Regions from separate parts of the Thiorhodococcus fuscus genome, predicted to be linked through region 1. Evidence: predicted binding sites of a transcription regulator. Region 1 holds the regulator's gene; each other region holds the start of a gene.
The links. The regulator sigma-54, encoded in region 1, starts transcription at its own class of promoters, with help from an activator protein. The targets are predictions, from matches to a motif close to TGGCANGNTNCNTGCTT.

Region 1 (10,683 bases):
GTCCGAGCGCGAGTCCGCGTATGGCGAGCGTGAGCGTTTGGGTGCCGGCGATGCCGCCCATGCTGGCCACCACGGGCATCAGCACGGCCAGGGCCACCACCTGCTGGATGGTCGCCTCGAAGCGTCCGATCACCCAGGCGGCGAGGAAGGCGGTGAGCAGGTTGACGCCGAGCCAGAGCGCTCGGCGGCGGGCACTGAGCAGGACCGGGGCGAACATGTCCTCGGTCTCCGACAGACCGGCCTGTCCCAGGAACTGGTGATCGGCCTCTTCGCGGATGACGTCCATGACATCGTCGACCGTGATGCGTCCGAGCAGGCTTCCGTCCTCGTCCACGACCGGCGCCGTGACCAGGTCGTGCTGCTCGAATCGGGTCGCGACCTCGCGTGCGCTCCAAGAGGCCGGAATGGCCTGTACGTCGAGCGTCATGGCCTCGGCGACGGTGTCTTCCGGATCGTGGGTGAGGAGGTCGGTCAGGTAGAGCACGCCGAGATAGTGCCCCTTGCGGTTGACCACGATGAGATTGTCGGTGATGTCCGGCAGTCCGTCTTTGAGTCGACGCAGGTAGCGCATCACCACGTCGAGCGTCATCTCGGGACGCACCGTCACCGTGTCGGTGTTCATGAGGCCGCCGGCGCTGTCTTCGTCGAACGACAGCGCCTTTTCGAGACGGTCGCGCCGTTGCTGATCGAGCGATTTGACCACCTCCTGGGTGATGGCGACCGGCAGATCCTGCAGCATGTCGGCCAGGTCGTCCGTGTCCAGACTGCCCATGGCGGCGATCAGCTCGCCGGCGTCCATCAGCCGGATCAGATGCTCGCGGACGTCGTCATGGAGATAGGTCAGGACCTCGCCGTCGTATTCGGCCTCCACTAGATTCCACACCAGTTCGCGCTCCTTGGGTGGGAGCGATTCGAGCAGATGGGCGATTTCCGCCGGCTGTAGCGCGTTGAGCATGCGTGCGGCCTGACGCATCCCTCCCTGCTGCAGAACCTGCTGCAGATCCTCGAGTCGGGTGTTGTCGGGGTTGCTGGGAACGGGGACGGTCATGGAAGCCCTGTCGGTCGCGAGGTGGCGGACGCAATGCCGTGATGACGCCTATGCTACCAGAGCCGAGCGGCGATCTTCGCGCACTCAGTCGGCGTTCAGGGCATCGAGCAGAAGACTCGGATCGGCGTCGTCCAGGTGCGCGAAAAGGAACTCGGCGCGTGCGCTCAGATCCTGGGTGTCGGCGTTCAGTACGGTCTCTTTGATATTCAGAATGGCACCTGGTTGCATGCTGAATTCGCGTAATCCCATTCCGAGCAGCAGCCGGGTGAAGCGGGGGTCGCTGGCCATTTCGCCGCACATGCTGACAGAGACGCCTTCGGCTGCGCCGGCCTCGATGATGATGCGGATCAGCCGCAGAATGGCCGGATGGGTGGGGTCGAAGAGATAGTTGACCGCGTCGTCCAGCCTGTCGATGGCGAGCGTGTATTGGATGAGATCGTTGGTGCCGATGGAGAGAAAATCCAGTCGGCGGGCGATGGGTCTGGCCGCGAGCGCGGCGCCCGGCACCTCGATCATGGCGCCGATCTGCATCTGCGGATCGTAGTCGAGTCCGTCTGCATCGAGTTCGCGTTTGATCTCGCCGATGAGGTCGAGGACCGTTTCCACCTCGTGCAGATTGGTCACCAGGGGGAGCATGAGTCTGACCGATCCGAGCGCGGAGGCGCGCAGTATGGCGCGCAGCTGCGGGCGAAAGAGTTCGATTTCCTTGAGGCAGAGCCGAATCGCGCGCAGCCCGAGCGCTGGATTGGTCGCGCCGCCGCTCGGGTCGGCCATGGCGCCGGTGCGCTTGTCCATGCCCAGATCGAGCGTGCGGATGGTGATCGGGATTCCATCGAGTCCCTCCAGGATCTCGATGTAATTGGTCAGATGCTCCTCCTCGTTCGGGAGGTCGTCCCGGTTCATGTAGAGGAACTCGGTGCGGTAGAGGCCCACCCCGTCCGCCCCTGCGGCCCGAGCGACCTGGACGTCCTCTGACAGCTCCAGGTTGGCCATGATTTTGATGGATACGCCGTCGCGGGTCCGAGAGGGCAGGTCCACCAGGTCGCGCAGTTGGCGCTGACGTTGCTCGATGGCACGCAGCCGTTGGCGGAAATGCTGGAGCGTGTTGTCGTCCGCGCTGGCCAGCAGCGTGCCGGTCTCGCCGTCGACGATCAGGAATTCGTTCGGTTGCAGATAGCGCGTGGCTTCGTGGATCCCAACGACTGCCGGGATACCGAGGCTGCGGGCCAGGATCGCGGTGTGCGACGTGGGTCCGCCGTATTCGGTCACGAAGGCGACGGCGCCACGCTGGTGGAGCAGAATGGCGTCGGCCGGGGTGAGATCCCGGGCGACCACGATGTGGCCGATCAGGTCCTGGTCGGCGAGAACGGGAGGGGAGGCGTCCTCGCGCAGGAAGCCCTGAATCTGACGTACCAGGTGCTGGACGTCGCCCCCGCGCGCACGCAGATAGGCGTCATCCATCTCGTCGAACACCTGCATCAGTCGTTCGCAGTGGATCTGTAGGGCCCATTCGGCGCAGCACAGCTGGCTCTGGACGATGTGCTGGATCGCACTGGCCATCGCCGGATCGTCGAGCATCAGGAGGTGCACGTCCAGGAATTCGGCGGCATGGATCCGGCTGTCGGTCGAAATCTGGTTACGCACCATGCGCAGCGCCTTGCGCGCGGACTCGAGGGCCTGATCGAACCGGGCTAGCTCGGCGTCGACCTGATCGGCCGCGATGGCGCGATGGGCGGCGGCATGCTGGTCGCGGTCGTCGATGAAGGCTGGCCCCAGGGCGACCGAGCAGGCCGAGGCGATCCCGATGCCCTGGAACGCGATCGTCACTCGCTCTCTCCGAAACGGTTGCGGATGAGCGTCTCGATCGCGTCGATGGCCTCCTGCTCGTCCTCGCCCTCGGCCTGAACCGTCACACAGGTGCCCTGGCTGGCGGCCAGCATCATCACGCCCATGATGCTCTTGCTGTTGACGCTCTGGCCGCGGCGCTCGATCTCGATATGGCTCTTGAAGCGTCCGGCGCATTGCACCAGCTTGGCTGCCGCCCGCGCATGCAGGCCCAGCTTGTTACAGATCTCGAATTCTTTGCGAATCATCCGGCATGAATCCCTGTTGCGCGAGTGGTCTCATCGCGGTTTTCAATCGTGCTTGCAGCGTTGGACGCCATCGCGTCCGCCTTGAAGTGCCTTCTCGGCCACGGCATCCAGGTCGAGGGTGGCGTAGTTCAGCGTTCTCAACAGCATGGGCAGATTCACGCCGGTGAGCACCTGTACGTTGGTCCGTAGTTCCAGGAGCCTGTTGGCCACGTTGCACGGGGTGGAGCCGAAGAGGTCGCTCAGGATGAGTACACCGTCGCCCTCGTCGAGCCGATCCAGACTGTGCAGGCATTCCTCGATCAGGTCCTCGCGCGGCGTGTCGTTGACGACCTCGACACCCTCGACCCCGGCTGGGACGGTGCCGAGTATCTCGCCTGCGATCCGCAGCAGATCCCGGGCGAGCGGGCTGTGTGTGATGAGTAGGACTCCGACGCTCACGCCAGTTCTCGATGCCGGACGATGACGCTGTGCCCGAGCCGCTCGAAATGGCGTCTCAGTTGCTCCGTCATGTAGACCGAGCGATGCTGCCCTCCGGTGCAACCGATGGCGATGGTGAGATAGCTGCGGCCGTCGGTTTCGAAATGGGGAATCCAGCGCTCGAAGAAGGTGAGGATGTCATCGCGCATGTCTCGGGTCTCGGTGTGCTCTTCCAGGAACGCCTCGATCAGCGGATCCAGCCCGGTCAGCGGCTTGAGCTCGGGTTGCCAATGAGGGTTGGGAAGGCAGCGCACGTCGAAGACGAAGTCGACGTCCTGCGGGACCCCGTGCTTGAAGCCGAACGACTGAAGCAGAATCGATGCCTTGGGCGAGGCGTTGCCCATCGCCCAGCCGCGAACCCGGTCGCGAAGTTCGTGGATGTTGGTCTGGGTCGTGTCGATCTGGACATCGGCGCAGTCTCGAATCGGTTTGAGCAGCTCGCGCTCCAACTGGATGGCCTCGCTCAAGGGGCGCTCGCCGCGCGTCAGCGGGTGCTTGCGGCGTGTCTCGCTGAAGCGCTTGATGAGGGTCTCCGTCTGCGTCTCCAGAAAGAGCACATGGCAGTCGATGCCTTGCTCCAATGCCGTCGTCACCAGCTGGGGGAGCTGGATCAGCGCCTCCCTGTTGGTTCGGGCATCGATCCCGACGGCCGTGTTGGTGAAGGCGGTATCCAGCGTGTTGTGGAGCCCCAGCGCCAAATCCTTTAGCAGGAAGAGCGGCAGGTTGTCGATGCAGTAATACCCCAGATCCTCGAGCGTGTGGAGCGCGACGCTCTTTCCGGAGCCTGACAGGCCGCTGAGAATGATGAGTTTCATCGCATGTCTTCGCGTCGGGTGTCGTTGATGTGAGACATCGAATATGAGGCGTCGCTGTCCAGCGAACTCAGCGTCGGAGTGTCGGTGGATCGGGTCGGTCGATGCTGATCGCTCTGGCCTGGCGGTCGATGAAATCCACTCCGGCGTCATAGCCCCGGATCCGTAGGATCTGGTGGCGCACCGCCGCTTCGACCAGGATGGCCAGATTGCGGCCGGGGGCGACCGGCATCAGGATCTTGGGGACGGCGACGCCCAGGATGTTCATGGCCGTGAGGCTTCCGCTGAGCCGATCGATGCATTCGAGCTGCTGGTGGTCCAGCGGCTGCAGGTCGATGATGAGGTTGAGCGTTTTGTCGCGCAGCACCGCGCCCTCGCCGAACATGGCCCGGATGTTGAGAATGCCGAGTCCTCGGACCTCAAGGAAGTCTCGGAGTGTCTCCGGGCAGGTCCCTTCCAGTACCTCGGGCGCGATGCGGGCGAACCGGGGCGCGTCGTCGGCGATGATGCGGTGACCGCGCGTGATGAGCTCCAGCGCCAGTTCGCTCTTGCCCACCGCTGGATTGCCCACCAGCAGCACGCCCATGCCCAGCACCTCGATGAAGACGCCGTGAACGGTCTCGCGTTCGGCCAAGGCGTGGGTCAGGAAATAGCGTAGATGGTTGATCAGATCCTGATCCCCGAGCGACGAGCTGAGAAGCGGGGTCTGGGTGCGCTCGGCGACCTCTCGCAGGGCGGCATCCGGCTCGATGTCATCGGAGAAGATCACCGCTGCGGGACGGTCGGCGAAGAGCTTTTCGATGGTTTCGGTAAAGGCGGTGCTTCCCAGTTCGGTCAGATAGATCTGCTCGGGGTGGCCGATCACCTGCAGTCGGTTGGGGTGGATGCAGTTGAGCGATCCGATCAGAGACTGGCTCCCGTGCGCAGGTGTTTCGCCGCGCAGCGGGCGTGGCTCCTTGGGCTCGGGTGTGAGCCAACCGAGCTTGAGTTGCGGCGCCGTCTGAGCGATCAGGAATTGCAGGCTGTCGATCATTGCTGGCGTCTCGCCGGGCGGTCTATCGTGCGTTCAGGACGCTCAGGAGTCGGGCAGCGGAGTCGGCTTCGCGCAGTTGCGCTCGGATCTCGGGGTCGCTGAAGAGGCTGGCCAGATGGGCGAGCAGGTGGAGATGCTCCTCGTTCGCCGCCTCCGGGACGAGCAGGGCGAAGGCCAGGTCGACGGACTCGCCGTCTGCGGCATCGTAATCGATCCCTTGCTTGATCTGGACGAAGGCGCCGATGACGTCGGATACCTCCTTCAGGCGCGCGTGAGGCAGCGCGATCCCGTGACCGAGCCCGGTACTGCCGAGACGCTCGCGTTCGAGCAGGCGCTCGAAGACGGTTTCGGTCTGTAGTCGCGGGTGATCGGTCGCCAGGAGTTCGGCCAGTGTTTCGAGCAGACGCTTCTTGCTGGAGATCTCAAGGCCGCATCCGATGCGGGATTCGCTGATCAGATCGGGGCTGAACATGGGGTCAACTCCTGTCAGGCACCGGCGCGTTTCACGGCGATCATGTCGCTTGGCGATGGTTGCCAGAGGCATCGCGGACAAGTGATTCTGGTCATGAGTCGTGGTTTCCTCGAAATCGGCCCGATGACGGGTGCATGGGATGACGGGTGCATCATATGTGCTCAGTCGCCATCGTCTCAATGAAAAACACCTCGAACGGCCTTCCTTGTGTCCGTTCGAGGTGTCGCGCGCCTCAGCGAGTCGGCGCAGCGGTCAGATCGATGCGTATCGGGATCTTAGGCGCTTTCGGTCAACGTTCATGCGACGACCTGGCGTGACGTCCGTCTTCGGTGTCGGGCGAGGGCGGGGCGGCGCTTGGCCATGCTCCCGCCGGCCCTCTTAGAGGACGAACGCCCATTCGGCGTCATTCGGTATGAACGTTTCCGGCCATCGCCTCATTCCTCCTCGGCGGCGGCGATCGGTGCACCAGGTCGGTGGCTGTTCTTCTTCTCCTTGTAGCGGATCACTTGTCGATCGAGCTTGTCGATGAGCCCGTCGATGGCTGCGTACATGTCTTCATGGGCGGAGTCGGCAAATACCTTGCCTCCATTGATATGGAGCGTCGCCTCCGCCTTTTGGGTGAGCTTTTCAACGCTGAGGACGACGTGGGCGTTGATGACGTGGTCGAAGTGTCGTTCGAGACGTTCGAATTTGCTGTCGACATAACCCTTCAGCGCTTCGGTTACGTCGATGTGGTGACCCGTCAGGTTAATCTGCATCATTTGACTCCTTAGGTTCAAACAGCCTGCTCATGCTAGGCGTTTGCGCTCGTTCGAGGGTGGGATACCCATTGCCTCGCGATATTTGGCGACTGTTCGGCGTGCGACCTTGATGCCCTGATCAGCGAGTTCCTGTGCGATTTTGCTGTCGCTCAAGGGCTTTCTGGCGGATTCCCCCGAGATCAGCTTGCGAATCAGGGCGCGGATCGCCGTGGATGAACACTCGCCGCCAGAAGCGGTGTTGACGTGCGATGAAAAGAAATACTTGAACTCGAATGTGCCTCGCGGTGTATGCATGTACTTCTGGGTGGTGACCCGGGATACGGTGGATTCGTGCAGTTCGAGCGCCTCGGCGATGTCGCGCAGAACCATCGGGCGCATGCCCTCGTCGCCGAGTTCGAAGAAGTCCTGTTGCATCTCCACGATCTTGGATCCCACGCGCAGAACCGTGTCGTTGCGGCTGGCCAGGCTCTTGATGAACCATCGTGCCTCCTGCAGATGGCTCTTGAGCGTGGTGCTGTCCGCGCTTTGATCCGAGCGCCTGATCAGTCGCGCGTAATCCGCGTTCACTCTCAGTTTCGGCGTCGACTCCGGATTGAGTTCGACGTGCCAGCGACCCTCCCCTTTACGGACGAAGATGTCGGGGACAACGTACTCCGGCGGCGCCTCTTCGATCAAGGTCCCCGGCTTCGGATTGAGTTGGCGGATGAGCGCGACCGCCTCCGCGATGCGCTCCTCCGGTTCCTTCAGCAGGCGGGCGAGCGCGCCGAGGTCCCTTCTGGGCAAATGCTCGAAACCCTCAGCGCAGACCCGAAGGGCCAGGTTGCGTGCAGGAACCTGGTCGGGCAACTGACGCAGCTGGATGATCAGGCATTCCTGGATGCTGCGTGCGCCGATGCCTGGCGGGTCGAGCGATTGGACGCGGTGGATCAGCGTCTCGACCTCCTCGACGCTGATATCCGGGTTGTCGATGGCGGCGAGCAGCTCATCGACGTCCGCGCGCAGATAGCCGGCCTGATCGATCGAGTCGATGACCGTCTGAGCGATCATGAAGTCGCGCTCGTTCAGACGGCTCAGATTCAGCTGCCAGGCGAGATGATCCTGCAGGCTTTGTGGGCGGCTCTGCTGGGCGAACGGATCGAAATCGGAGCTGTCGTCGCTGCCGTGCGAGGTCGGCGGCAGATAGCTGTCGAAGACGTCGGTCCACTGGGTGTCGACCGGCAGATCGTCCGGCATCTCGTTCGACTCGGCGCGGATCTCGCGATCCACGGCCAAGTCCTGCTCGCCGCGCTGGGGTTCCGCCTCGACCTGGCTCTGGTCGAGCCGCACGTCGCTCTGCTCACTGGCCGCGAAACGTTCGTTCTCATCGCCCTCTTCGAGCATGAGATTGGTTTCGAGTGCCTCTTGGATCTCCTTCTGGAGCTCGAGCGTCGAGAGTTGCAGCAGCTTGATCGCCTGCTGCAACTGGGGCGTCATGGTGAGGTGTTGGCTGAGGCGAAGCTGGATGGATTGCTTCATCGATCGCGTACGCGCCTTGAGGTGAACCGCTTGAGGTCTAAAGCAATAAGAGTGCCTGTTGCCATTCTAGCCCATTTCGGCGAAAAGAGCCGCCAGTCGCCGGAGGTTGGTTTGCGGCTTTGTTTTGTAAGACATTTCTGTCTTTCACTCGCCAGATATGGGGCGGGCGGTGCAGAACGCCATCCAGTCCATGATGGACCGGCGCTGGCGGCTGACGGCGTGAGGCTGGTGGCTATATGTCGGCTCATGGATGCTTCGTGAGGTCGCCGTTCACATCGAGAAGTCGGCGCCGAGATAGACGTCTCGAACCTGCTGGTTGGCGAGCAACTCGCGCGGCTGGCCCGAGGCGATTACGTTTCCATTACTGATGATGTAGCCTCGATCGCAGATATCGAGTGTCTCGCGGACATTGTGGTCCGTGATGAGGACGCCGATGCGCCGGTCCCGCAGATGGGAGACGATGGCCTTGATGTCGCCCACGGCGATGGGGTCGACGCCCGCAAAGGGTTCGTCGAGCAGCATGACGACCGGATCCACCGCGAGCGCGCGGGCGATTTCGAGCCGTCTCCGTTCTCCGCCCGAAAGGCTCAGGGCGAGCGAATCGCCGACATGCGCGATGCCCAGCTCTTCGAGCAGTCGCTCGCAGCGCTCCTCGCGCTCGGCGCGCTTGAGATCGCGTCGGGTCTCCAGGATGGCCAGGATGTTCTCGCGTGCCGATAGTTTGCGGAAGACCGAGGGCTCTTGCGCCAGATAGCTGAGTCCGGCGCGTGCGCGCGCATGCATCGGCATGCGGGTGATGTCGCGGTCGTTCAGCGAGATCCGGCCCTGGTCGGCCGTGATGAGCCCGACGATCAGGTAAAAGCAGGTCGTCTTGCCGGCACCGTTGGGTCCCAGCAGGCCGACGACCTCTCCTGGTTCGACCTCGACCGAGACGTCTTGCAGCACCTGCCGCCGACGGTAGTGTTTCTTCAGGTGTTCGGCGCGCAGTGCGGTCAAACGGGCCTCCTCATCGCAGGTGCCTTATTGCTTTTCGGGGGTGATGGTGATCTTGACCCGTCCCGAGCCTCCAGCGCGGAATTGGGCGTGGGCGCGATCGTAGATGATGCGCTCGCTGGTCAGTCGGTCCTCTCCCTGGATCAGCACGCCATCGCCGATCAGGACGAGCTCGTCCTTGTCGGCGTTGTATTCGATCCGTTTGGCGAATGCGTGCACCTCGCTCTGGTCGCCGTCGAGACGCTGTTTGTAGCGTGCCGGCTTGCCCAGCGCGATGATGAACTTGGGTTGGCGGTCCTCGCGATGGTAGACGGTCACATGGTCGGCCAGGAGCTGCATGCTGCCCTGGTCGACCTGGACGTTGCCGACATAGACGCTGGTGTTGTCGCTTTCGCGGACCTCGACGTCGTCGGCCTCGATCAGAATCGGCTGTTTGGCGTCATCCTTCAGCGCCCAGGCCTGTCCGGCGCTCATGACGGCGAGTGCGGCCAGGAATAGGTGTGCGATGGGCCTGGGTGCGCGGGTCTGGTCGGCTTTGAGGGTCGTCATGGGTGCGGATCCTGCTCGGGATCGGACTCGGGCGCGAGCCGGATGCGCGCGCGTCCATGGAAGGTGGTGCGGGTCGGTTCGTTATACCAGAGGCGCATTCCGTTCGCGGTCAGTGCGTCGCCATCGCTGTCGACCCGTACTTCGAGATCGGTTTCGGCCAATCCTTGCTCGCGCCAGATATCCAGACGTTCGGTCTCGAAATGCGCCGGGCGGCTTTCATCGTCGCTCGCTCGGTCCAGCTCGACGTTGCCCTCCAGGCGGATCTGATCGCCGTCCGCGTAGATGGTGCCTCGGTCGGCCTTGGCGTTCCAGGGTGGTCCCTTGGTCTGGTACAGCTCCAGGCGCGGCTGGTCCAGTTCGGAGATATTGTCCGTGGCGTAGTGCCGCAGCTCGGTCGCCTTCAGATGACGGATCGGCCGCCCGCTGTCGTTGGTCTCGACCGCCGAGAATCGATCGACGACATAGTCCGGCAGTCGGGGGCGCGTCCGGTGCGCGCCGACATCCCCGTCCGGTGTCTTGAGCTGCCACCAGGCGATGGCCCCGACGATCGCGAACAGGATCGCGAGCATCAGTTGCCGTCCGCTCCAGAAGGGGCGATCGAAATAGCCGAAATAGGCGCTCATCGATAGCGCGACATCATCTGCTCGAAGGTGCCCTGAGCATCCATGATCATTTCGCACACTTCGCGCGCCGCGCCGCGTCCGCCGGGCGCGACAGTGCACCAGTGCGCCAGGTCGCGGACCTGCGGTTGGGCGTCCGCGACGGCCACGGCGAGCCCGACGCGGCGCATCACGGGCAGGTCCACCACGTCGTCGCCGACATAGGCGATCGTTTCGTCTGGCAGCTCAAGGCGTTGCTTGAGTTCCTCGTAGGCAGGAAGCTTTTCGCGGTAGCCCTGGAAGACGTCGGAGACGCCGAGACTCTCCATGC
Region 2 (10,683 bases), on a different contig from region 1:
GCAGCGGGCGGAAACGGGTGTTGCGGCGCACGTAGAGCACGCCGATGCCCTTGGGGGCGTGCAGCTTGTGCCCCGAGAGCGAGAGCATGTCGATGGCCGAATTCTTGAGGTCGAGCGGTACCTTGCCGACCGCCTGCACAGCGTCGGTGTGGAAGAGGACGCCGGCCTCTTTGGCCATCTCGGCCATCTCCAACACCGGGAAGAGGGTGCCGGTTTCGTTGTTGGCCCACATCACGGAAACGATAGCGACCTGATCCGACAGCACCTCGCGGTAGGCGTCCAGGTCGAGCCGACCCTTGCCGTCGACCTTCAGATAATGAACCTTGTAGCCATCCTTCTCCAGATGTTCGCAGAGCGCGAGCACGGCCGGGTGCTCGACGACCGTGGTGACGATCTCCTTGCGATCGGGCTGCGCCTTGAGCGCGGAGAGGATGGCGGTGGAGTCAGACTCCGTTCCGCAGGAGGTGAAGACGATCTCGGAGTCGAGTTCAGCGCCAAGAAGTTCCTGAATCTGCCCTCGCGCCTTTTTGATCGCGAGTCCGACCTTGTTGCCGAACAGATGCATGGAGGAGGGGTTGCCGAACTGCTCGGTGAAGAAGGGCAGCATGGCCTCGACAACTGCGGGGTCTACCATCGTGGTGGCGTTGTTGTCGAAGTAGATTCCCTGGATCTCGGTATCAGTGGTCATGATTCTGGCCCTGCTGGTGTATGGTCTAAAGGTGCATCGCGTCGATCGAGTCGGTCACATTCGTCAGAGGCGAGCCCGCCAACGATGGGCACCCCTATCGCTGGAGGCCGATCCGCTGAAGGCCGACACAGCTCAGCCGTAAGCTCGCTCGGCCTTGGGCATGGCCTGGGCCGGCAGGACGCGCACGAATTCGCCGAGCTCGTCGATGATGCGCTCCTGAATGCCTTCCAGGGTCACGGCGGCCATCTGGCAACCGGAGCAGGCGCCCTTCATGTTGACATAGACATTTTTGCCGTCGATGTCGACCAGCTCCACGTCGCCATGGTCGCGTTGCAGGGTGGGGCGGATGGATTCGAGGACAGTCTCGATGCGACGAATGCGCTGGATGTTGGTCATCTTGGCCGGGGCGGCTGGAGCCGTCGGCATGGCGACGGCGACCGAGCGCGCGGCGGGGGTGAAGGATTTGCCTTCTTCGGCGAGGACCTTGGTCAGAACCTCTTCGATGCCCTCGTGGCAGGCCGAGCAGCCGCCGCCGGCTTTGGTGAAATTGACGACGTCCTCGACCGTGGTCAGCCCGTTGTCGCGGATGGTGTTTTCGATCAGCGTGGAGTCGACGGCGAAGCACTTGCACACCAGCGCGCCTTCTTCGTGGTCGTCTTTCCATTCTTCGCCGCGATAGTTGGCGATGGCCGCTTGCAGTGCCTCGCGACCCATGACGGAGCAGTGCATCTTTTCCGGGGGCAGTCCGTCGAGATAGTCGGCGATCTCCTGGTTGGTGACCTTGAGCGCCTCGTCCAGGGTCTTGCCCTTGATGATCTCAGTCAGGGCTGAGCTGGATGCGATGGCGGAACCGCAGCCGAAGGTCTGGAAGCCAGCGTCGAGAATGACGTCCGTCTCGGGGTCGACCTTGAGGGTCAGACGCAGCGCGTCGCCGCAGGCCAGCGAGCCGACATCGCCGGTCGCATTGGCGTCTTCGACCGCCCCTGCGTTGCGGGGGCTAAAGAAATGTTCCTGGACCTTCTCAGAATACTCCCACATGGCTTGTCTCCTGCTTCGTTGGCTGGCGCCTGCGGCGCATGGCTTGAGTCTTGCAAAATGCTGATGCTGAGGATTAAGCAAAGCTTATGCCATGTTGCTTTATGCGCTGAATCTTTTGAATTTATTAGTTATTTTTAATTGGGCGACGACGGGTTTGTCATCTCTGAAACAGTCGAAATACGTCGCCTTAGTGATAAAACCTACAAAGGAAGTCCGCCATGAATGTGACTCAGCTCAACCCCGGCGATATGGTGTTCGCCGCGACCGACATCTTCAACGATGGCGGGATTCCAGATCTTGCCGAGGATGCGCTCATCGCCAAAGCAGGCGCGCGCGGCGTCATCGTCAATGTCGGACACCTGGAGGAGAGTCCAGGCAGGGAACTGTATCTGGTGCGTTTCGAGGGTGAGGATCTGGTGCTCGGGCCGCCGACCGGCTGTTGGGAGGACGAGTTGTCCAGCGAGGAACCGGGCGCGATCCGTGCCGAGGTTGATGACGCTTGAGTGCTGCGGCCACTTTACATGAGGGTGGCCGAAGCAGTCGGTGAGGGCGCCGGCCACGCCGCCTGTTCGGGGGCGGGCTTAGCGTTTTGTGACGCCGGTTACGGTTACCAACGGCATTCCGGAGTATCTTGGCGCGCCATTGACAAGGGGGCTTAGGAGAGCGAAAGACGCGATGCGCATGATGCCAAAGAAATCGACGTTCACGATCATGCTGCTTGGGCTGAAGGAGTCAGAGCGACGGGTACTGAAGAGTCTCTGCATGTTGTCCGGAAACCGCCCTCGGTCCTATAAGATCGTTTCCGCGATGGATGCGGACCATGCCGATTTCTGGGTCGTTGACGGTAGGGATGCGACCGCCTTGGCGTCTTTGCGCAGTGCACGCATGACGCGACAGATTCCAGTGATGGTCGTCGATCCTTCCGACTTTCCCGACGAATACGACGCGAGCATCGGACGACCGATCGTGGCGTCCCGTCTCCTGAGCGCCTTCGATCTTCTGGTCGGCAAGACGCTCGGCGAGACTTCGCCGCTTCCGGCTGGCGAGGCCGTTCCCCCAGCTCCGGTTCCCAAACCTGCGTCCAACGGCGTCCACGATGCTCCGTTGATGGATCATGGCAGGCGCCATACCGCACTCGTTGTCGATGACAGCCTGACCATTCGCACGCAGGTGGAGCTGGCGTTGCGCGAGCATGCGGTGGAGGCCACCTGCGCCGAGACGGCCGAGGCGGCGATGGCGCTACTCGCGACGCGGTATTTCGACGTCATCTTTCTGGATGTCGTCCTGCCCGGCGGCATGGACGGCTATCAGATTTGCCGTTCCATCAAGAAGAGCGGTGTCCACAAGAGGACGCCGGTCATCATGCTGACCGGTAAATCCTCCCCCTTCGATCGGGTGCGCGGCTCGCTGGCCGGTTGCGACACCTATCTGGTGAAACCCGTAGAGAGCAATACCTTTACGGCGATTCTGAAGAAGTATCTGAAAGCGCCCGAGGTCGCTATTGTCGGCTAAGTACGGCGGTACGCGTCCGGGGTGCGATTTCGAATGCGGCCGCTTGCCCGTTTTCAGAGCTGCGGTTGCGGATTCCAGTGATTCACGAGGTTCTACATATGGTTACCAAGGCACTCGTTGTCGACGATTCGGCGACGGATCTCCTCAATATCAAGAATATTCTGACCGACGCGGGTTGCATCGTCGTCACGGCGCTTGACGGCGCGGAGGCGATCGCCAAGGCCAAGGCGGAAAAGCCATCGATCATCTTTCTCGATGTCATCATGCCGGGCATGGATGGTTACGAGGCCTGCCGAGTCCTGTCCGAGGACCCCGCGACCAAGGGCATTCCCGTTGTCTTCGTCACCAGCAAGGGGCAGAAGGCGGACAAGGTCTGGGGGCAGATGCAGGGCGCGAAAGGGCATGTCGTCAAGCCGGTCAGTTCCGAGCAAGTCATCGACCAGCTCAAGGCTCACATCTGAAGCCAGCCGGTAGGGAGACCGCACAATGGTGATGCCGGGAAGACGCGAGGAGTCGGCGCTCGGGCTCCAAAAAAACCCTGAAACGGAATGGCTGTTGCCGACGGAGGCGCTCAGTCGCTTCCGGCTTCCCGAGGGAACTTCATTCGATCAGGCGCGACAGCCGCAGCAGCAGGTTCGCTATGGTTTTCGGGTCGGTTCTCTGAACCTTTTGATTAAACCGCGTGCGGCGAGCGAGGTCATCGCCATGGCGCCCGTGGCCGCGATCCCCAATAGCGCGCCCTGGCTGTTGGGGATGATCAATCTGCGCAGCAATCTGGTTCCCGTGTTCGATTTGGCGATGATCTGCGCATTGGATCGTCAGCACACAGGTCGCGGCCACTGGATCCTCGTCTTGGACAAGGGCGAGTCTGCGGTCGCCATCCTCATCGACGCCCAACCGGTCGCACTCTCCCGTTTGACCCATCTCGCTCATCTGCCGAGCATGCCAACCGCTCTTCGGAGCGCCGTCGCGGGGGGCTTTCGGGTCGAACAGGATGTCTGGTTGGAGTTCGATCATCAGGCATTCTTTCTTGCTCTCAGTGATTCGGCGGCGAACGCCGCACGCTGATAGGTTACGACAACGGCTCGACGTTTCCACACTGGGTCCGGACTGCTAGAACGGACTCGACAGCAACACGGGTCGATTCGCCTGAAGGCGAATCGAACACAAGGAGCAATGCATGCCCCGTTCCAGACCGACGTCCTTACCCTCGTCCTCCGGTTTTCGGTTTTCCAACCTGAAGCTCGCGAATCAGATCACATTGATTGCGGGCCTCTTGGTTATTTTGATTTTGACCACCCTGATCTTCTTCTCCGGTCGTTTCATCGACCAATCGATGACCAGCGCGGCTCAGTCGGACTTCAAATCTCAGGTCGATGGATTGAGGCGCACTGCCGACCTGGTGTATCAGATTACGCAACGGCAGGTCGCCGAGCTTGCGCATCAATTCGATGACGAGTTCAAGGCCGGGCTGAGAGTGGATCGGAACCAGAAGATCTCCGTCGGAGGCATGGAGGTTCCCCAGGTCATGCTGGGGGATCGGAGCCTGGTCGACGATGAAGCCGCGCTCGACGCCTTTGCCGAGAGGACCGGCGCGGCCGCGACCGTCTTCGTCCGCAATGGCGATGAGTTCGTTCGCGTTGCCACGACCCTGCGCGATCAGCAGGGCGAGCGGGAGTTGGGCACGGTCCTGGGTCAGAGCCACCCCGCCTACCGTGCGTTGATCGGCGGCAACGTCTTCAGCGGTCGGGCGGACTTGTTCGGCAAAGACTACATGACCCAATACACCCCAGTTAAGGGGGAGGATGGCCGCGTTGCCGCCGTGCTGTTTGTGGGTATGGACTTAAGCGATACCCTGGCTCAGCTGTTCGCGACGATCAAGGAGACGCGTTTCGGCGATCAGGGTTATGCCTATCTGGTCGATGCGAAGAGTGGTCTGATGCTGGTCCACCCCTATCTGCAAGGGCAAAGCGTCCAAGAGATCAAGGACGGTAGTGGTCAGGCGGGTACGCTGGTTTCGCTGCTGAAGCAGAAATCCGGGTTCTTCAGCTACCTCTGGTACGACGAGGAGAACAACCCCGAGGAGAAATTCGTCGCCTATGATCGCTCCGAGCTTTGGGGCTGGGTCATTGCCGGCGGTACCGAGTTTTCCGAGATCACCAAGAACGGTAAAACCATGGCGGAGATGCTCGCCGTATTCGGTCTGATCGGCGCCGTTCTCTTGTCGGGTCTGTTGTGGCTTGCGATTTCCAGCAGAATGAAGCCGCTGGCCCATCTGCGCGGCGTCGTGCAACGGCTCGCCACAGGTGATGACGAGGCGCGCGCCAATCTGGACACGTTCGACGAAGTGGGTGAACTCGGAACCGCATTCGACCGCATGATGGACGAGCGCGTCGCGATCCAGAACGCCATCCAGCGCGAGAACGAACAGCTGAACGAATCGGTGTTGGGTCTGCTCCAGGCGGTGGCGCAGCTCTCGCGCAAGGACCTCACGGTCAAGGTGCCGGTGACCGAGGACGTCACGGGCGCGGTCGCGGATGCCTTGAACCTGCTGACGAGCGAAACCGGCAAGGTGTTGCTTGAGGTGTCGGACATCTCGGCGGACGTGACCTCTGCCTCGCTCAAGGTGAAGGAGCAGTCCGATAGCGTTATCGCTGCGGCCGAGGCCGATCGTACCGAGGTCGAACATACGGCGGCGGCGCTGGCCGAGGCGTCCGCGTCCATGAACGAGATCGCCGAGCTTGCGCGGGTGTGTAACGAGGCCGCAGACGATGCCATCAAGACGACCCAGCGCGCGTTCGAAACGGTAACCAGTACCGTCGGCGGCATCAACAGCACGCGAGACGTGATCCGCGAGACGGAAAAGCGGATCAAGCGTCTTGGCGAACGCTCGCAAGAGATCAGCGGGGTCGTCAACATCATCAACACCATCGCCGAGCGTACCCACATCCTGGCGCTCAACGCCTCCATGCACGCGGCATCGGCCGGTGAGGCGGGACGCGGCTTCGCGGTCGTTGCGGACGAAGTGCAGCGTCTGGCAGAAAGCTCGCGTCAGGCAACGGCGCAGATCGCCACGCTGGTCAACAGTATCCAGGTCGAGACGGCGGACACCGTCAACACCATGAACAGTGCGATCGCCCAGGTTGTCGAGGGCAGCAAGCTCGCCGAACAAGCGGGCGAGCAGATGCAGACGACCCAGGCGACGACCTCCGGACTGGTGGAGCTGGTACAGAAGATCGCGATGTCCTCGCAAGGGCAGGCCGAGGCGAGTCGAGAACTGCTCGCCCGCGCGTCCGAGATCCGCAAGAGCAGCGAGCAGACCAGTCAGCGACTGGCCGAGCAGGGCGAATACACCACCAACCTGGTGGAGTACGCACGCAGCCTGCTCTCGGCCGTGCGCGTGTTCAAGCTCCCAGCGTGAGTTCCCGGCCTGAACCCTGGCGTTCTCGTCAGGGTTCAGGCGCCTATCGTCTTCCATCATCGCGGCGGGAATCGCTATGGGAACGCCCTTGGATACTGACAGTTTGCTCACGTCGAGCGACACGAACGCCCAGTTGTTCGACTGTATCGACGCCTTGACCTTCGCGCTCGTGCCTGACGAGGCTGCGGAGGAGTGCCTCTCCACGCGACTCCAGCGCTTCACGGAGGCGCTCGGAATCCTCGCGGAGGCGGCCGACGCCAATGCCCTTCCGGGTTTGATCGACGTGAGTGCGGTCTTGGCCGATCGTATCTGTGCAGCGGCGGAGGATGAGGCGCGCCAGGAGCGGATGTGCGACCTGCTCGCGCGGTTTCCGCTGCTGCTCATGGACTATGTCGTGACGCCGACCGACGCCTCCGCCACCGAAGCACTGATCGCCTTTCTCCAGGCCGACGATTGGCAGACAGCCATGGCCGACGAGGACGTCGAGATGCTGCGGATGCTGCTCTGTTCTCCACCAGATTTCGCGGATGATCCCGAGATGTCAGCGGATGCCGAGGCGCTCGATTCGGAGTTGCAATCGGATCTGGTGCAGTCTTTGGTCGGTGCTCGCGAATCCGAGACGGATTCCGTCGAGGTTGAGCCCTCGCTTCGCGAGGCCGCTCCAACCCCTTCGACGACAGTGTCCGATAGCACGCCGGATCAGACTGACGGGGCCGATGTATCGGCCGCGAACCCCGTGTCGATCGATGTCGTCTTCGATGCCGACAGCCCCCAGCAGGTGAGCGCGGACATTCTCGCGCTTGCCGTCGATGCGCTGGAGCAGAATTTCGCGGGTCTCGGCGAGGCACTGGCGTTGACGGCGGATGCGAGCCCCGAACAGCGTCGGCTGGGTTGGGAGCAACTGAGCGACGAGCTGGACCGGATGGCCGGCGGAGCCGAGGTGGTCGGCCTGACCGTGCTCGGAAAGCTGCTCCTCGGTGCCCATGCGCTGGTCGGCACCTGGCAGGACCGGGCGGATGAGGCCGCGACCGCCATGGCGGTCGCGTTGGCGACCCTGCCGGATGTCCTGCGCGGCCACCTCTGCGCGCCGACGCGCAGGCCGCAAGCCGAATCGCTGGTCGCCTTCCTGCGCGATCTCGATGTGGATTCTCAGTTGGACCTGGATTGGTCGGCACTCGCAGGGGCTCTGACGCATCTCGAATTCTGCGAGCCGGAGACGGGCGAGGCCGAGGAACGTGTGGTGCTGGCGACGGCCGAGGACGTCTCTCTGACCCCTCCGGACGACATCAATCAGGAGTTGCTCGAAGGCTTGCTGACCGAGCTGCCGATTCAGACCGGCGCCTTTACCGAGGCGGTCCAGCGCATCGCCTCCGGACATGGCCGGATTTCCGACATCGACAACGCCAAGCGTGCCGCCCATACCCTCAAGGGCGCCGCCAATACGGTCGGCATCAAGGGTATCGCCAACCTGACCCATTATCTCGAGGATATCCTGATCGCCCTGGCGGACCATTCCGCGCTGCCCCATCTGGGGTTGTCGCAGACGTTGGCCTATGCCGCAGACTGCCTGGAGGTCATGAGCGAGGCACTGGTCGGCGCCGGCGATGCCCCGGACGATGCCGTCAACGTCCTGCAGGACGTGCTGAATTGGGCGAATCGGATCGACGCTCAGGGCATCGAGGTCGCGGTCGCCGAGCGCCCGAGCGCAGCCGACGCCGACTCTGGCCCCAACGACGCCGATGCGCCGCACGCCAGGCACGATCAGGCCGTTGCCCCCGTGCTGCGCGTTCCGTCCACGCTCGTGGACGAGCAGTTGCGTCTGGTCGGTGAGTCCATGACCTCGACCGCGCAGATCCAGAATCGGCTCGAATTCGCGATGCAACAGTTGCGCTCGGTGAACGCGCAGAATGAACTGCTGCGGCAATTGGTGAACGAACTCGAAGACTTGGTCGATCTGCGCGGACTTGCGATGCCGCAGCCGGTCATCGAGGACACGGGGTTCGACCTGCTCGAACTCGATCAATACGGCGAGCTCCACACGGTCACCCGCCGCCTGGTCGAGGTGACGACCGACGCCAGCGAGATGACGCACGGCGCACAGGATCACTTGAACCAGCTCAACGACCTGGTCGGTTTGCAGTCCAGGCTCCATCTGGCGAGTCAGGACGCGGTGCTGCGGGCGCGAATGGTCGCGGTCTCCTCGGTCGTTTCGCGTCTGCAGCGTGCCGTGCGTCAGGCCGGGCGCCTTCTCGACAAGGAGGTGGATCTGGTCATCAAGGGTGCCGAGACGTTCGTTGACGGGAACGTGCTGAACGATCTCGTGGATGCGCTGATGCACGTGTTGCGCAATGCCGTGGATCACGGGATCGAGATGCCCCAGGAACGCCAGGCGGCCGGCAAGGACCCGGTCGGCCATATCGAGATGTCGTTCAAGCGCGAGGGCGATCTCATCATCGTCAGCTGTCGAGACGATGGTCAGGGACTCGATATCGACAACATCCGTCGCGTTGCCCTGCGCCGCAACCTGATCGGCACCAGCGATTTGCTCTCGGACGATCAGGTTGCGCGCTTGATTCTCGCGGCGGGATTCTCCACCCGTGACGAGGCCACGCAGGTCTCGGGCCGAGGGATCGGACTTGATGCCGTGCACGCCATGGTGGAGGAACTCAAGGGCTCCATCGCGCTGCACTCCGAGCCCGGTCGCGGGCTCACGGTCGAGATCCGTCTGCCGACCACGCTGCTCTCCGCTCAGGCGCTCTTGGTGCGTCTGCGCGGGACCGTGCTTGCGGTGACCACGCGCGGCATCGATGAGATCCATTTCCTGACCCAGGATCAGCTCCAGCGCGTTGGCGCTCAGTTGGCTTACCGCCACGGCGATCAGCTCTACGATGCGTTGAGGCTGGGCGATCTGCTGAATGTCGGCGATGGCAAGACGTCGCCCAAGCCGGAACAGGCGTTGCTGCTGGTTCGCATGAGTTCGGGCGCGTCCAAGGCGGTGCTCGTCGAGGAGATCGCCGAGAGCCGCAGTCTGGTCGTCAAGAAGCTCGGGCCTTACGTCGGGCGTATCGGCGGTGTGATCGGCGCGACCATTCTGGGTGACGGCAGCGTTGCGCCCGTCATCGACCTACCGGATCTGCTGCGTGTCGGCCAGCCAGTCGAGGCCGCCGGTGATCCGCGCGGTTCGCGTCTTGGCCTTGGCGTCGAGCGCGAGGACATGGGGGCGGCCGGTGTGCCAGGCGTTCGTACCGCCCTGGTGGTGGACGACTCGATTTCAGCCCGCCGCACCACCGCGCAACTGTTCAGGGACGCGGGTTTCGAGGTGCGCACGGCCATCGACGGACTCGACGCGGTCGCGGCCCTCGACCGTCTGGTCCCCGATATCATCATGACTGACCTGGAGATGCCGCGCATGAACGGACTCGAACTGACATCCCATATCCGCGCCAGAGCGGAGACCAAGGAGGTGCCCATCGTCATGATTACCTCGCGCTCGACCGAGAAGCACCGCCACCAGGCACAGGTCAAGGGTGTCGATATCTATCTGACGAAGCCCTTCAACTCGGACGACCTGATGCGCCAGATCGGCGCATTGGTCGGGCGATGAGTGCGCGGCCATGAGTGATATCGCAACCATCGAGGTCGCTCTGAGTGCGCGCGGCCTCTTGTCCTTCGCGGGGGTGCGCATCCTCCTGGATACCGGCGATTTGCGCATGATCGAGTCCGCCAGCGATCTGGTTCGAACCGATCCTCCGCCCCAGGGCGTCGGCTGGATCGCCGTTTCCGAGCAGTGGCGGCCCGTCTACGCGCTGTCGTTCGATCTGACGCCGCAGGTCGACGCGGCCTCTGCCGCGCGACCGGTCTGCGCCGTCATCGGGGATGGCAGGAATTTCTTCGGCCTGCTCTGTGACGACGTGCTGGTCTCCCGTGGAGAACCGCTGGCATTCCGCGCCCCGCCTCGGTCCATGCTGGGTGCTGGCTCGCCCATTCTCGGGTTGTCCTCTGATCACGGGAGGCTCGTATGCGG
Region 3 (10,683 bases), on a different contig from region 1:
GATAGCGGGCGGAGACCTGGCGGAGCAGATCTAGACCATCGACGCCGGGCATGCGGATATCGGTGAGGATGACATCCGGTTGCTCCTGCTGCAGGGCCTCCATGACGCCCACCCCGTTCGAAAAGCAGGTGACGTTCATCTCAGCCTTGCGCATGGCTCGATCCAGCACCCAGCGAATCGAGCGATCGTCATCGATGACCCACACCTTGGGCTCTCTATTCATGGTCGCACTCCAGGGGCAGGTAGACACAAAAGGTCGTCTCTCCGGGTCGACTCTCGCATTCGATGAGCCCACCGTGCTGGTTGATCAGTTCTTGCGCGATCGACAGACCCAGACCGGTTCCGCCCTGGCGCCCGGAAACCATCGGAAAGAAAATCTGATCGCGAATCTCTTCGGGGATTCCCGGTCCGTTGTCACGCATCTGGGTCAGCAGAACCAGGCGGTGACGCCGATTGCCGATCGTGAACTGGCGCAGGACGCGGGTTCGGAATTCGACACAACCGTCGAGCCCGGCCGCTGCTGCGGCATTGCGGGCGAGATTGAGGAACGCCTGGATCAGGCGGTCTTGATCGGCCATGAAATCCGGGATGCTCGGGTCATAGTCGCGCAGCATCACGGGGCCACGCGGGAATTCAGCCAGCAGCAGCCCTCGGACGTGCTCGATGACGTCGTGAATGTTGAGCATTCCGCGACGCGGCATGAGATTCGGACCGATCATCCGGTTCATCAGCGCCTGAAGCCGGTCCGCCTCTTCGATGATGATCCGGGTGTATTCGCGCAATGCGGGGTCTGGCAGTTCCTGTTCGAGTAGCTGAGCCGCTCCACGCAGTCCACCAAGCGGATTTTTGATCTCGTGGGCGAGTCCCTTGATCAGCGCCTGCGCCGCCTGATGCTGGGTCAGCAGTTGCTCCTCGCGGGTGATGCGGAGTTGGCGATCAACTTGATAGAGCTCGACCAGCAGTTCATCGCCTGCATCATCATGATGCAAAGGCAGAACCGTACAGTTCACCGTTTTGGTGCGTCCGTCCGCGACTGTGATGTTGATCTCCCGTTCGGTGAAGGGGTGGCGGGAGTTCAGCGCAGCGGTGAGGCGTTCCAAGGCATGGTTTCCAGGACAGGGCAAAAGCACGCCCGCCGTTTGCCCGATCAGGTGGCGCGAACTGACCTCGAACAGAATTTCGGTCGCCGGATTGATGTACCGAAGGGTTAAGTCCTTGTCAAACAGCATCACTGCCGTATTGAGATGATCCAGAATCATCCTCTCAATGGCCGGTCTGACCGTTGGCGGAATCGTCATGAGGCGTAATCCAGATAGATGTTCGCTGCGTCGTCGCTCGTTGACGAAATCGGTTTCGATCCTGAACCGAAGGTGAGTGGCAACGACGAGGTGATTCGATCATGTCTAAGGATCGGGATCCTGACCTATAAAAGCAATAAGCGAGCCAAGTTTTAGGCTTGGGGGCGATTCCGCATGCTGGAGGATCGGGAGTGCTTTCGCGCCCGAATAGCGACGAAACGCATCGCTGCGAGGGGGCTATCGAGGGACGCCCGGCATATGCAGGCGAACGGAGGGTTTGGTGCAGTCGCCCAGTGTGGCGATAGGACGGGCGGATATTGGGTGCGTCCATGCACCCGGTCATTCTTAATACCGAATGACGATCGATCCGATCAGAGGCTGTAGTACATGTCGAACTCGACGGGGTGCGTCGTCATCCGCAGCCGGGTCACTTCATCCATCTTCAGCTTAATGTAGCTGTCGATCAGGTCGTCGGAGAAGACGCCGCCAGCGGTCAGGAACTCGCGGTCCTTGTCGAGTGCTTCCAGGGCCATGTCGAGCGAGGAGCACACGGTCGGGATAGCCTTCGCCTCTTCGGCCGGCAGGTCGTAGAGGTCCTTGTCCATTGAGTCGCCGGGATGGATCTTGTTCATGATGCCGTCGAGACCGGCCAGCATCATCGCGGAGAACGACAGATAGGGGTTACCGGTCGAGTCGGGAAAACGCACCTCGATGCGACGGCCCTTGGGGCTGGCGCAGTGCGGGATACGGATCGACGCCGAACGGTTGCGAGCCGAGTAGGCCAGCATGACCGGAGCCTCGAAGCCGGGGACCAGACGCTTGTAGGAATTGGTCGAGGCGTTGGTCAGGGCGTTCAGTGCACGGGCGTGCTTGATGATGCCGCCGATGTAGTAGAGCGCGTTGTCGGACAGACCGGCGTACTTGTCGCCTGCGAAGAGGTTCTGGCCATCCTTCGACAGGGACTGGTGGACGTGCATGCCGTTGCCGTTGTCGCCGACCAGCGGCTTGGGCATGAAGGTCACTGTCTTGCCATAGGCGTGAGCGACGTTCTGGATGACGTACTTGAGGATCTGGTTCTGGTCGGCGCGGGCCACCAGGGTGTCGAACTTGGTGCCGATCTCACACTGACCTGCGGTCGCCACTTCGTGGTGATGAACCTCGACCCCAACGCCCATCTCTTCGAGGGTGAGACACATGGCCGCACGCAGATCGTTGAGGGAGTCGACCGGGGGAACCGGGAAGTAACCACCCTTGACGCCAGGACGATGACCCATGTTGCCGTCGGGGAAGACGCGCTCGGAATTCCAGCCGGCCTCTTCGGAGTCGATCTTATAGAAGGAACCCGACATGTCGGAGCCCCAACGGACGTCGTCGAGGACGAAGAATTCCGGCTCGGGCCCGAAATAGGCGGTGTCGGCGATACCGGTGGACTTGAGGTAAGCCTCGGCGCGCTTGGCGACGGAACGCGGATCGCGCTCGTAGCCGATCATGGTGTCCGGTTCGAGGATGTCGCAGCGGATGATCAGGGTGTTCTCGTCGGAGAAGGGGTCGATGACCGCAGTGTCCGCCTCGGGCATGAGCACCATGTCGGATGCCTCGATGCCTTTCCAGCCGGCGATCGACGAACCGTCGAACATCTTGCCGTCCTTGAACATGTCTTCGTCGATGACACTGGCGGGCATGGAGACGTGCTGCTCCTTGCCGCGAGTATCCGTGAAGCGAAGGTCGACGAACTTCACTTCGTTGTCTTTGATCATCTTAATGACATCTGTCATTTGGCAGTCTCCGATGCAGTTTTCTCAAAATCTGTTCCGGCAGACGCGATTCTGGACGCCGAGTCGAGAGACGGGCTCACAGAAGGCATCGCACCCGGCGCCGGAGCGTAACAGGTCGCCGATTGAGTTGCACGAGCCGCTATCGAAATCCCTGAAGAGGTCGGATGGAGCCGTCGGCTCTGTCCGCGAGGGGACTCGGGGTTGGGCGGTTGGCCCACTCAATGGTCTCGCTGGCCGTATGCAATGAATACGCCAAGCATCCGCCTTGTCAGGTGGCTCGGGTTGACCTCATGGTTCGGGGATGGAGGCATGCGCACTAACGGTCTAATAGGATGATTTAATTGGGATATACCTTGCATAAGGTGCCGACGCTACCTGGTTGCGATCCCGTATGGATGAGTGGTCATCAGACGCTGCGGCACATGCGAGCCCAGAATTGCACCAATAACGTACCTGATGACGAGCGAGCGCACCAATATAGCGCATAAAGTCACCCATAGTAGATCCGAACACGCCCGAAGGCCGGTTCTTGGGCCAGGGCGTTCTGGAGCTCGTTCCTCAAACCGGAGGGATCCCAGCCCTTTCTCAGGCAAGCCGATATCGGCAAATAGACGTCGATATCGATTTTGCCTCCCAGATAGTGGAAGACGACACGCTCGCGTTCGCAAGCCGCCGGAATCGCCGACCAGGCCGAGGCGATGATGGCCAGCGCCTCGGCGCGAAGTGGCAGAAGCGGACCGGCCGGAATGGTCTCATCGTCCTCTGGATCGATATGCACCGTGACGTCCGTGATCTCGGCAATCTGACGTTTCAGGCGCTGCTCCACCAGAACGCTGACCATATGCCCCTCCGAAACGCTGACGTAGGGATCGACCAGGACGTGAACGTCGGCCGAGGCCCGCCCGCCGGAGCGCCGGGTTCGCAGCATATGGATGGAACGGACGCCGCCGACCGAACAGATGGTATCCGTGACGTCTTTCAGACGAGAGGCCTCCAGTCCGGTGTCGACCAGTTCGTTGGTTGCCTCCCAGCCGAGCTCCCAGGCGATCTTGGCAATCATGACCGCGACGAGGATGGCGGCGATGGCGTCCAGATAGGGAAGTCCGGCCATGGTGCCGAGAACGCCGATGAAGACCACGATCGAGGAGATGGCGTCGGAGCGATGATGCCAGGCATTGGCTCTCAGCAGATCCGACTTGACCCGCTTGGCATAGCCGAGGGTCCACCAATAGAGCCATTCCTTCACGCCGATCGAAAACAGGCTCACGACCAAGGCGGAGAGTTCTGGGCGAAGGAGTTCTTCGGGCTGAAAGAGTCGCTCGGCGGCATCCCAGCCGATACCGATGGCGACGCCGAACAGCAGGAACCCCAAAGCGAGGGTCGCGACCGTCTCGTAGCGTGCGTGGCCGTAGGGATGATCGCGATCCGCCTCCTGGCTCGCATGGTGGCCGGCGATGAGGACCAGCAGATCGGAGAGCAGATCGGAGAGCGAATGGATGCCGTCGGCGATGAGCGCCTGGGAATGGCCGAGCTGCCCCACGACCACCTTGAGCACCGACAGAAGAAGATTGACGATGGCGCCACCCACAGCCGTGCGGGTCACTGCCTGAGTGCGGTCGATCTGAGTTTGGTTTTCCTTGGACACGGTACTCGGTCGTCGAGACGAATGTTGGAGCGAGCGGCTCAGTATAGCGGAGCCAGGGTGTCACGCGGTGTATGAGACGTGCCTCTCGGGGTGGGTCGACCTTGGCGTGATTCGCGCCGAGGGACGCCTGGAGAACGCGAGACCCGTCTCGACCCAAGAAGTCTTCCCTTGGTCGGCGGTGGGCGCACGGCGCGCGACGCCGAGGGGTATCCTATTGGCTCCAATGCAATGGAACCCGTTTTTCCCCACAGGCCCGCACCGAATTTCCGCCCTGCCGGCACGGACGAATCGGCGACCGAATATACTGCAGGATTTTTCCACATAACCTGGATGAAGGAGACCCCTTTGAATCTAGAATCCGAGGATCTCGGGACCTTTCAAGGTCTCATATTTGCACTGCAACGATACTGGGCCGAGTTGGGCTGCGTCATCGTTCAGCCGCTGGACATGGAGGTCGGAGCCGGCACCTTCCATCCGTCCACCTTTCTGCGCTCGATCGGCCCCGAGCCATGGCGAAGCGCCTACGTTCAACCGTCGCGCCGACCGACCGACGGCCGCTACGGCGAGAACCCAAACCGACTGCAGCACTATTACCAGTTCCAGGTGGTGCTCAAGCCGTCACCGATCGACATCCAGGATCTCTATCTGAGCTCGCTCCGTCGCCTGGGACTGGATCCCTCGGTGCACGATATTCGCTTCGTCGAGGACAACTGGGAATCGCCGACACTCGGTGCCTGGGGTTTGGGCTGGGAGGTCTGGCTCAACGGGATGGAGGTGACTCAGTTCACCTACTTCCAACAGGTCGGCGGTCTGGACTGCCGTCCGGTCACCGGCGAGATCACCTACGGCCTCGAGCGCATCGCCATGTATCTGCAGAACGTGGAGAGCGTCTACGACCTGGTCTGGAGCCGCACGCCCGAGCGCACGGTCACCTATGGCGACGTCTTCCATCAGAACGAGGTCGAGCAGTCGACATACAACTTCGAGCATGCGGATGTCGCCGCACTGTTCGATCTGTTCGATACCTGCGAGCGCGTCAGCACCAGCCTGATCGAGAATGGACTGCCTCTGCCCGCCTACGATCAGGTCCTGAAGGCCTCGCATACCTTCAATCTGCTGGACGCGCGCGGTGCCATCTCGGTCACGGAGCGTCAGCGATTCATCCTTCGGGTGAGGGCGCTGTCTCGGGCGGTCGCACAGGCCTATTACGAAAAACGGGAAGCGCTCGGCTTCCCCATGTTGACGCAGTGATTGGGAGATGATTTTGGATACATTCGCTGACCTCTTGATCGAGATAGGGACGGAGGAACTCCCGCCGATCGCCCTGCCGAAGCTCTCCAAGGCCTTCGCCGATGCGGTGGGATCCCAGTTCGAGGGCTACGGGATTTCGTACCGCGCCATCGAGCGATTCGCGACGCCAAGACGTCTGGCCGTCTTGGTGCGGGACCTCCAGACCCGTCAGGCGGATCAGGAGAGCGTGCGCCGAGGTCCCGCCGTGCGAGCGGCGTTCGACGCTTCGGGAAACCCGACGCCCGCAGCCCAAGGGTTCGCGCGTTCCTGTGGCGTCGAGGTAACGGATCTGGGACGGGAGGTGTCCGAAAAGGGCGAGTGGCTCATCTACAAGAGCCTGATCCCGGGTCAAGACACGGCGACCTTGGTGCCAGACGTCGCAGAAAAGGCACTCGCGGCCCTACCGATCCCCAAGCGCATGCGCTGGGGCGCTGGCAACGAGGAATTCGTGCGTCCGGTGCATTGGGTGTGTCTGGTTATTGGCGCGACCCCGATCGAGGGTTCCGTGCTCGGTCTGACCTCGGCCCCGGTCACCTACGGGCATCGCTTCCATCATCCCGATGCCATCACGATCGAAGAGGCGGCGAGCTACGAAGCGCGTCTAAGCGCCGAGGCTTATGTCGTACCCTCATTCGAGGCCCGTAAGACATCGATCGAAAAGCAAATCCGGACCATGGCCTCCGAGCAGGGGTTGGTTCCACGTATCGATCCGGGTCTGTTGGAGGAGGTCGCTGCGCTGGTCGAATGGCCTCAGACTCTACTCTGTCATTTCGACGAGAAATTTCTGGAGATCCCTCCTGAGGTTCTGATCGAGACGATGCAGACCAACCAGAAATATTTTCCCGTCGAAGATGCCGAGGGGAGACTTCAGTCGGCCTTCATCGTCGTCACCAACCTGGAGAGCCAGGATCCCGATCGGGTCCGCGAAGGCAACGAGCGCGTCATTCGCCCCCGATTCTCCGACGCCGCCTTTTTCTGGTCGCAGGATATCAAGCAGCCGCTTGACGCCTTCGCTCAGCGACTGGAGACGGTCGTCTTTCAAGAGAAGCTGGGAACCATCGCGGACAAGAGCGCCCGCGTCGCCCGTTTGGGGCGTCATCTGGCAGCCAGCGTCCAGGCCGATCCCGAACTGGTGCAGCGCGCGGCCGAACTTGCCAAGTGCGATCTGGTGAGTTCGATGGTCTATGAGTTTCCTGGTCTGCAGGGAATCATGGGGCAGTACTACGCGGCGCATTCCAACGAGGATCCCTGTGTCTGCAGCGCCATGCAGGAGCAGTATCTGCCGCGATTCGCTGGCGATGTCTTGCCTTCCAGTGCTTGCGGTCTAGCCCTGGCGATCGCGGATCGGATCGATACCCTCGTTGGCATCTTCGGTATCGGCTTGCGACCGACGGGGACGAAGGATCCCTATGCGCTCAGACGGGCCTCGATCGCCGTGCTGCGCATTCTCATCGAGACGCCCGTGGACCTCGATCTCAAGGATCTGCTGCAAACCGCAGCGGAGGGTTTCCCGGCGGGCGTCATTGCGGACGACACCTCCAGTACCGTGCTCGAGTATATGCTGGAGCGGCTGCACGGTTATTACGGCGATCGGGAGATTTCGGCCGATGTCGTGGACGCGGTGATCCAGGTCGGGGTAAGCAACGCTTTCGACATCGATCGACGCGTCGCCGCCGTATCCCGCTTCCAAACGCTGTCAGCGGCACCGGAACTCGCCGCCGCCAACAAGCGCATTCGCAACATCCTGGCGAAGGCCGACAGCGGGGCGATTGCGGATACTCGATTGGATTCGGACTTGCTTTCGGATCCAGCCGAAATCGCATTGGCCGACAAGGTCGCCGCTCTGAGGAGCCAGGTCCAGCCCCTGATCGAGAAGGGCAACTATGTGGAAACCTTGGAGTGTCTCGCCGATCTGAGGGCTGACATCGACCGCTTCTTCACCGATGTGATGGTGATGGCGGATGACGAGGCGGTCCGCAACAACCGTATCCGACTCCTGGCATCCGTCGCGGAGCTCTTTCTACAGGTGGCCGACATCTCTCGGCTTCAATGATGCGGTGTCCCGACTTGACCGGCCGGGCCGTCATTTTGGATCGCGATGGTGTCATCAACCAGGACTCCGACCGCTATATCCGCTGTCTGTCCGACTGGAGGCCGATCGCCGGCAGCATCGAAGCCATCGCGCGATTGTCTCGGGCCGGGTTGCGGATCGCGGTCGCGTCCAATCAGTCCGGGTTGGGTCGGGGCTATTTCTCCCTCGTCGATCTGAATGCAATGCACCAGCGGATGCGGGATCTGGTGTCGGCGCAAGGAGGCCGAATCGACATGATCGCCTTCTGTCCCCATACGCCGAGCGATGGGTGCCGCTGTCGGAAACCGGGAATCGCCTTGCTGGAGGAGATTGCCGAGCGACTGAGCCTGGACCTGGCTGGCGTGCCCTTCATCGGAGATTCGCTCTCGGATATTGAAGCGGCACGATCGGCCGGGGCCTTCCCGATCCTCGTTAGGACCGGAAAGGGCGAAAAGACGCTCGTCTCGCTCGACGATGAAAAGAACACCAAATGGGGTGCGAACCTGCCGATCTATCGAGATCTCGCAGCTGCGGCCGATGCCCTTTTGAACAACGAAGGTTGTCTATGATCCTACTTCGCTCGCTGTTATTTCAGATCTTCCTGATCGCTTCCAGTCTCTATTATTCGAGCGTCATCCTGATCCTGGACCTGATTCTTCGCAATCCACCGACCGATCGGCTGGGGAACGCCTGGGGATACGCCAATCTCTGGGCGCTTCGCACGTTCTGTCGTCTCGACTACCGAGTCAAGGGATTCGAGAACCTGCCACAAGAATCGGTCGTGGTGCTGGCGAAGCATCAGTCCGCCTGGGAAACGATCGCGCTGCGGGCGTTTCTGCCGTGCAATCAGACCTGGGTGCTGAAACAGGAACTGACGCAGATCCCGCTTTTCGGCTGGGCGCTGAAGCGTTTCCAATCCATCGCCATTCGACGCTCCGACGGCCGCAGGGCCATGAGCAAGCTGATTCGCGAGGGACAGGTGGCGGCTAAAAAGGGCCGCTGGATCATCGTGTTTCCGGAAGGAACGCGCGTTGCTCCCGGCACCCAGCAGCGTTATGAAATCGGTGGTGCCTTGCTCGCTGAGCGTTGCGACAAAGCGGTGATTCCCATCGCCCATAATGCCGGCGAGTTCTGGGGACGTAGGAGCATCCTGAAATATCCGGGGACCATCGACGTGGTGATCGGTCCACTCATGCAGACGGACGGCAAGAAGGCGACCGAAATCAATGCCGAGGTAGAGCATTGGATCGAGTCCACCGTGGCATCGCTTCCGGATCGGTTCGGTCAGCTGAAGACAGCTGTCTGAGGAGGGTGCGATCCTGCCGGGCGATTGAGTCCGGCAGGATCTATCGTGAGGTGTTGCGCCGAGTCGAGGTCAGACGTCGAGGTTCTCGACGTTCAACGCATTTCTCTCGATGAAAAGGCGCCGAGGCTCGACTTGATCGCCCATGAGGGTGGTGAAGATCTGATCCGCAGCCACGGCGTCCTCGATCGTGACCTGAAGCAAGCGACGAAGCTCGGGATTCATGGTGGTTTCCCAAAGCTGATCCGGATTCATCTCTCCAAGTCCTTTGTATCGCTGAATGTTGTAGGCGCGTTGCGCCTCGGCCAGCAGCCAGCGGATACCGCTTCCCAAATCCTCAATCGTACAGCGACGATCCCCGCGTTTGATGTAGGCACCTGGATGGAGGAGCCCCTCCGTCTTCACGCCGAACTCGACCAACTTGGCATAGTCGGACGTCTGGAAAAACTCGATGGGTACGACGCGCGTCTCCGGAATCCCGTGGATCAGGCGGATGACCTCGATTCCAGCGGATGTCTCGTCCGTCGCCTGTGAATAACGCAGCCGATAGTGTACGGCTGCCTGACCGTCGGTGTTCAAGCCCACCTCGACCGCCTTGCACCATTCGTCCAGCCGCTGGGCATTCGAATGTACCGACTCGTCGAACGGCGCGACTTCGGGAAGGGTCGTCAGGAAGTTCGCATCGTAGCGATGAGCCAGGCGACGAACGATCCCCATGAATAGCTGGTAGTCCTGGGCCAGCGATTCCAATGCGGTTCGCGATAGCGGGGGCGCGTCCTCGTTGACGAAGAGATCCGCGTCCTCAAGCGCCGCCTGAAGCATGGCGCGATTGAGCGCGCCCTCGTCCAGCAGATACTCCTCGTATTTCCCGCGCTTGATCTTGAACAGCGGCGGCTGTGCGATATAGATGTGTCCGCGTTCGACCAGTTCGGGCATCTGGCGGTAGAAGAACGTGAGCAACAGGGTTCGGATGTGGGCGCCATCGACATCGGCATCGGTCATGATGATGATGCGGTGATAGCGGAGATTGTCCGGATTGTATTCCTCTCGACCGATGCCGCATCCCAAGGCCGTGATGAGGGTGCCGACCTCGACGGACGAGAGCATCTTGTCGAAGCGTGCCTTCTCGACATTCAGAATCTTGCCCTTCAGCGGCAGGATGGCCTGAAAGGCTCGATCTCGTCCCTGCTTCGCCGAGCCGCCTGCGGAGTCGCCCTCGACCAGATAGAGTTCGGATTTTGCGGGATCCTTCTCCTGACAATCGGCGAGCTTTCCCGGCAATCCAGCGACATCGAGTACGC

Region 2: nifU (Fe-S cluster assembly protein NifU) is a predicted target of sigma-54. The motif match lies at 1,802-1,818, and genes of this name have one in related genera.
Region 3: glnL (nitrogen regulation protein NR(II)) is a predicted target of sigma-54. The motif match lies at 1,430-1,446, and genes of this name have one in related genera.

The regions. Positions count from the first base shown of each region.
Region 1 is NZ_JBHUHX010000015.1:11,199-21,881, reverse strand. It holds gene mgtE (magnesium transporter) at 1-1,048, opposite strand, end outside; gene ptsP (phosphoenolpyruvate--protein phosphotransferase) at 1,133-2,875, opposite strand; gene ACFSJC_RS06680 (HPr family phosphocarrier protein) at 2,872-3,141, opposite strand; gene ACFSJC_RS06675 (PTS sugar transporter subunit IIA) at 3,184-3,579, opposite strand; gene rapZ (RNase adapter RapZ) at 3,576-4,433, opposite strand; gene hprK (HPr(Ser) kinase/phosphatase) at 4,501-5,463, opposite strand; gene ACFSJC_RS06660 (PTS sugar transporter subunit IIA) at 5,486-5,935, opposite strand; gene hpf (ribosome hibernation-promoting factor, HPF/YfiA family) at 6,370-6,693, opposite strand; gene ACFSJC_RS06650 (RNA polymerase factor sigma-54) at 6,724-8,211, opposite strand; gene lptB (LPS export ABC transporter ATP-binding protein) at 8,482-9,207, opposite strand; gene lptA (lipopolysaccharide transport periplasmic protein LptA) at 9,232-9,753, opposite strand; gene lptC (LPS export ABC transporter periplasmic protein LptC) at 9,750-10,376, opposite strand; gene kdsC (3-deoxy-manno-octulosonate-8-phosphatase KdsC) at 10,373-10,683, opposite strand, start outside.
Region 2 is NZ_JBHUHX010000046.1:743-11,425, forward strand. It holds gene nifS (cysteine desulfurase NifS) at 1-688, opposite strand, end outside; gene nifU (Fe-S cluster assembly protein NifU) at 821-1,726, opposite strand; gene ACFSJC_RS15135 (nitrogen fixation protein NifZ) at 1,945-2,229, shown strand; gene ACFSJC_RS15140 (response regulator) at 2,408-3,238, shown strand; gene ACFSJC_RS15145 (response regulator) at 3,337-3,699, shown strand; gene ACFSJC_RS15150 (chemotaxis protein CheW) at 3,731-4,306, shown strand; gene ACFSJC_RS15155 (methyl-accepting chemotaxis protein) at 4,515-6,659, shown strand; gene ACFSJC_RS15160 (hybrid sensor histidine kinase/response regulator) at 6,748-10,263, shown strand; gene ACFSJC_RS15165 (hypothetical protein) at 10,274-10,683, shown strand, end outside.
Region 3 is NZ_JBHUHX010000036.1:103,878-114,560, forward strand. It holds gene ntrC (nitrogen regulation protein NR(I)) at 1-223, opposite strand, end outside; gene glnL (nitrogen regulation protein NR(II)) at 216-1,298, opposite strand; gene glnA (glutamate--ammonia ligase) at 1,670-3,073, opposite strand; gene ACFSJC_RS13310 (cation diffusion facilitator family transporter) at 3,564-4,718, opposite strand; gene glyQ (glycine--tRNA ligase subunit alpha) at 5,064-5,969, shown strand; gene glyS (glycine--tRNA ligase subunit beta) at 5,977-8,061, shown strand; gene gmhB (D-glycero-beta-D-manno-heptose 1,7-bisphosphate 7-phosphatase) at 8,061-8,648, shown strand; gene ACFSJC_RS13330 (lysophospholipid acyltransferase family protein) at 8,645-9,385, shown strand; gene gyrB (DNA topoisomerase (ATP-hydrolyzing) subunit B) at 9,455-10,683, opposite strand, start outside.